DNA from 2 places in the Brevibacillus sp. MER 51 genome. Region 1 is predicted to be linked to the other one. Evidence: predicted binding sites of a transcription regulator. Region 1 holds the regulator's gene; the other holds the start of a gene.
What was found. The regulator CtsR, encoded in region 1, represses protease genes until heat stress. The targets are predictions, from matches to a motif close to ATGGTCAATAAAGGTCAAACA.
Positions count from the first base shown of each region.

Region 2: a site for CtsR is predicted at 1,132-1,152, ahead of M3630_RS10390 (ATP-dependent Clp protease ATP-binding subunit). Genes of this name have one in related genera too.

Region 1 covers NZ_JAMAUS010000023.1:1,615-4,021, forward strand. The annotation lists gene M3630_RS28040 (HAD hydrolase-like protein) at 1-560, shown strand, start outside; gene M3630_RS28045 (CtsR family transcriptional regulator) at 748-1,212, shown strand; gene mcsA (protein-arginine kinase activator protein McsA) at 1,229-1,747, shown strand; gene mcsB (protein-arginine kinase McsB) at 1,767-2,407, shown strand, end outside.
Region 2 covers NZ_JAMAUS010000004.1:137,540-139,946, forward strand. The annotation lists gene M3630_RS10385 (MFS transporter) at 1-1,074, shown strand, start outside; gene M3630_RS10390 (ATP-dependent Clp protease ATP-binding subunit) at 1,193-2,407, shown strand, end outside.

The sequences.
Region 1 (2,407 bases):
CCCCTGACGAAAGTGAACTGATCAATGTATTGGGAATGACGATCGAGCAGATCTGGGACAAATTGCTACCGGGCGCGAGTGAGGAAGCCATTCACTCAGCAGACGCCTTCTTGCTAGACAATGAAATCCAGTTACTCAAAGAACGAGTGACTGAGCTATACCCGGATGTAAAATCAACCTTAGAAAAGCTGCATGAAAAAGGATTTGCATTGTTTGTAGCAAGCAATGGGCAGGAAGAATATATCGATGCCATTTGTCAGGAATACGAGTTAAAACCGCTGATGACCGACCTGTACTCCGCTGGCCGTTTCCGTACGCATTCCAAAAATGATCTGGTAGCAAAATTGTTGTCTGATTATAAAATCGGGCAAGCCGTCATGGTAGGAGATCGTCACTCCGATGTGGAAGCAGGCAAAACAAACGGTTTATTTACCATTGGATGCGACTTTGGCTTTGCCAAACCAGGCGAGCTTGATGGGGCAGATATCATCATTACCAGCTTCTCACAGCTACTAAATCATTTGCCAGCAATCGACACCAATACACAAAAACAGGCATAAACCATTCCTCAGGGAGTGGTTTTTTTGTTGATCATGTCCAAGTTTCAAGCGACCCTCTTTTGCCCACACTAGAATGTGTAAGGGACACTTGCGGGCACGCACTAAACCCATTATAATTAAAGTCAAAGATAGTCAAAGTCAATAGGTACCTCATAAGAACATACACAGAGGAATAGGAGGCGATGACTTGCGTAACATCTCGGACATCATTGAACATCACTTGAAAAGCATCATTACAAACAGTCCCAATGGATCGATCGAGATTCAGCGTAGTGAGCTTGCCGACCATTTTCAATGTGTGCCGTCTCAGATCAATTACGTCATCAATACGCGCTTTACCGTTCAAAAAGGCTACATCGTAGAGAGTAAGCGCGGGGGCGGCGGGTATATTCGCATACGCAAGGTGCAGATTGTCAGCAAAGCACGCTTGCAAGAATTGCTAACAGAAGAACTGATTGGTGAGAGCATCAGTCAAAGCGTGGGAAATGCGATCGTAGAAAGACTATTTGAGGAAGGATTAGTCAACATCAGAGAAGCCACCTTGATGAAAATCGCTACCTCGAGAAACGTATTGACCTTAGAAGCTGAATTGCGGGATCGTTTGCGGGCAAATATTTTAAAGCAGATGATCGCAGCAATCTTGTTGAAGTAAAAGGAGGTATGATGATATGAACTGTGAGGAATGCGGAAAACGACCGGCGACACTTCATTTGACGAAAATCGTCAATGGCGAAAAAACCGAATACCATATTTGCGAGCAGTGTGCTCATGAAAAAGGGGACGTCTTTACCGGCTTTCACAACTTCAGCATCAACAATCTCCTGTCAGGACTTTTAAAATTTGATCCCATGCAAAAGAATGGACGCGAAACGGCAACGAATAAGCCGCTTCAATGCGAAACATGTGGACTCACATATGCTCAATTTAGTAAAAGCGGCCGATTTGGCTGTAGTGATTGCTACACCTTTTTGGGAGATCGACTGGACCCACTTTTCCGCCGGATTCATGGAAACACACAGCATAGTGGAAAAGTACCAGAGCGCACCGGTGGCAAACTGAAGATCCGTAAAGAGCTGGAGCAACTAAAGCAAGCGCTGCAAAGTCATGTCGCCAGTGAAGAGTTCGAGAAGGCAGCAGAAATGCGTGATCGAATTCGAGCATTGGAACAAAAAATGGCCCAATCGTAGCAAGGGAGGTTAGCTGGTTATGTCCCAAAAGCAGTTTATGCAAAACCCGTGGAGCAATTGGATGAAAGGAGAAGGTCCTGATTCCGACATTGTCATTAGTACACGGCTGCGTATCGCCCGTAACCTGCGCCAGCACCCCTTTCCGTTATTGGCAACGGACTCGCAGGGCGAGGAAGTCGTCAGAAAGGTAACGGAAGTAAGCGATTCGGAGGCAATGCGCAAACGGCATCAGCTCCAGGCTATCCATATGGATCAAATTAACCCGTTAGAAAAACGCGTGCTCGTAGAAAAGCATCTAATTAGCCCCCATCTGGCAGAGGAATCTCGCAAAGGTGCCGTATTACTTCGGAAAGATGAGTCTGTCAGCATTATGGTTAATGAAGAAGATCACATTCGAATACAGGTACTATTACCCGGGTTTCGTTTGAACGAGGCATGGGAAATAGGTACGAAGATAGACGACATTTTTGAGAAAAACTTGAACTACGCGTTCGATGAGACACGTGGATATCTTACAAGTTGCCCAACCAATGTGGGTACGGGAATTCGTGCATCCGTGATGCTGCACTTGCCCGCTCTGGTGATGACGCAGCAGATCAGCAGAATTTTACAGGCGATTAATCAAGTTGGTCTGGTCGTTAGAGGAATTTACGGAGAGGG
Region 2 (2,407 bases), on a different contig from region 1:
GCTGGGATGATGAATGAACTTGCCGATGATTTTGGCGTGTCGATCCCATCCATCGGGTATTTCATTACGGCGTATGCAGGGGCAATGGTGATAGGAGGTCCCGTCCTGTCAGCAACTCTCTTGCATATTCGCCGAAAACAAGCGCTGCTTTCTTTGGTTGCCGTCTTCTTTATTGGTCAAGCGTTAGGGGCAATAGCTTGGAATTACGAGTCGATGATGCTTGCTCGTATCCTAACGGGTATTGCTTCATCCGCAGCGTTTGGCATCTCCGTCAGTATTTCAGCCAGCTTGGTTCCCCCTCATTCACGAGGAAAGGCTGCTTCGATTGTCTTGGCAGGCTTAATGATTGCTACTGTCATCGGGCTCCCTCTGACAACCGTGATTGCACAATATTTCGGCTGGAGAATGAGCTTTTGGGCTGTTGCGGTAGCCGTATTATTATCAGGGATCTTGATTCAATGGATGCTCCCTTCCTCCGCACAAAGAGACCAGATGAATGGAAAGGATGAGCTTGCCAGTTTTCAAAATCCACACCTTTGGGCCGCGTATGCAACGAGTATGCTGATCATTGGTGGTACGTTCGCAGCGTTTAGTTATTTTACTCCGATTCTTACCGGTGTAACGGCATTTTCGGATGCGAGTATCCCGTATTTGCTTGCCCTTTACGGTATCGCGACCGTGATCGGAAATAGCGTGATTGGCAGACTTGCCGATCGCTTTACCATGCGAATCCTTGTAACGGGATTAAGCATACTCCTAGGGGCATTGGTTCTGTTTGCGGTAGGTGCCGAAAATAAATGGATCGCAGTGCTGTCCATTGTTCTGATTGGGTTGACGGGCGTAGCGATGAATCCGGCCATGATTGCACGCGTCATGAAAACAGCAGGCAGTGGGACGATGGTAAACACGGTACATACTTCCTTTATTACATTGGGAGTTGCCATTGGTTCTTCTTTAGGTGGGATCGGAATCAGCAGTGGCTATGGACTTGTTTCACCATTGTGGGTAGGTGCTTGTTTAGCTGTAATCGGGTTACTTTCAATCGTTCCCTACCTGAAAAAGAGCAAAGTGTAAAAAACCATACAATCCCTCTTGAAAGTCAAAGATGGTCAAACTATAATAAAGTCAACGAAGGTCAGGAAAGGTCAAAGATCTTCTGAATTCCAAAACAACGCTTTTGGGGGGATTGAATATGCATTGTGAAATCTGCAAACAACGAGAAGCAACTGTGACAGTTCATATACGTGTACAAAATCAGCAACAAAAATACGATTTGTGCCAGGATTGTAAAACAAAGCTGACTAACAAAATGGGAGTGGGCATGGGCTTTAGTCCTTTCTCCTCTTTCTCTGGACTGGATGAGTTCCTGCAAGGCTTTGCCCAAGGCCGGGTGAATCCGGGCAAGTCTTCCGGCCAACCGCAGCAACAATCACCAGAGCGCGGTGGAGGCATCCTCGATGACCTGGGCCGTAATCTAAACGATGCGGCACGTGCCGGACTGATTGACCCTGTGATTGGACGCGAACAAGAAATCGAGCGTGTCATTGAGATTTTGAACCGACGCAACAAAAACAATCCGGTTCTGATCGGGGAGCCAGGCGTCGGGAAGACGGCGATTGCGGAAGGCCTCGCTCTGCGCATTACGGAAGGGCAAGTACCGACCAAGTTGAAAAACAAGCAGGTGTACATTTTAGATGTCGCCTCTCTGGTGGCAGGGACGGGAATACGCGGACAGTTCGAGGAAAAAATGAAGCAAGTAATTGCCGAGCTGCAGAAACGCAAAAACGTCATCCTGTTTGTGGATGAGATTCATCTCTTGGTGGGAGCAGGCTCTGCGGAAGGCTCCATGGATGCAGGGAACATCCTGAAGCCTGCACTGGCTCGCGGTGAGTTGCAATTGATTGGAGCAACTACGCTAAAAGAGTATCGCGTCATTGAAAAAGACGCTGCTCTGGAGCGCCGTCTGCAGCCAGTTATGGTCAAGGAACCAACCGTAGAACAAGCCATCGAGATTTTAAAAGGATTGCGTCCGAAATACGAAGCATTCCACCAAGTCGCTTACTCGGATGATGTCATCCGTGCCTCCGTGGAATACTCCCATCGTTACATCCAGGATCGATTCTTGCCTGACAAGGCGATTGATCTCATGGATGAAGTGGGCTCGCGCTTGAACCTGAGATCCTCCGCGGTTGATACGACAGAGCTGCATGAGCGGCTGGCGCAAATCAATCAGGAGAAAAAAGAAGCGACGGAGCAAGAAGCATACGAACGAGCTGCCCGTTTGAGAGACGAGGAAGCGGGTATTTTAGAGAAGCTGGATCAAATCGAAGGCACGGAGCAACGCGTCCAGGTTGACGTCACAGACATCCAAGCCTTGATCGAGCAAAAGACCGGGATTCCGGTAACC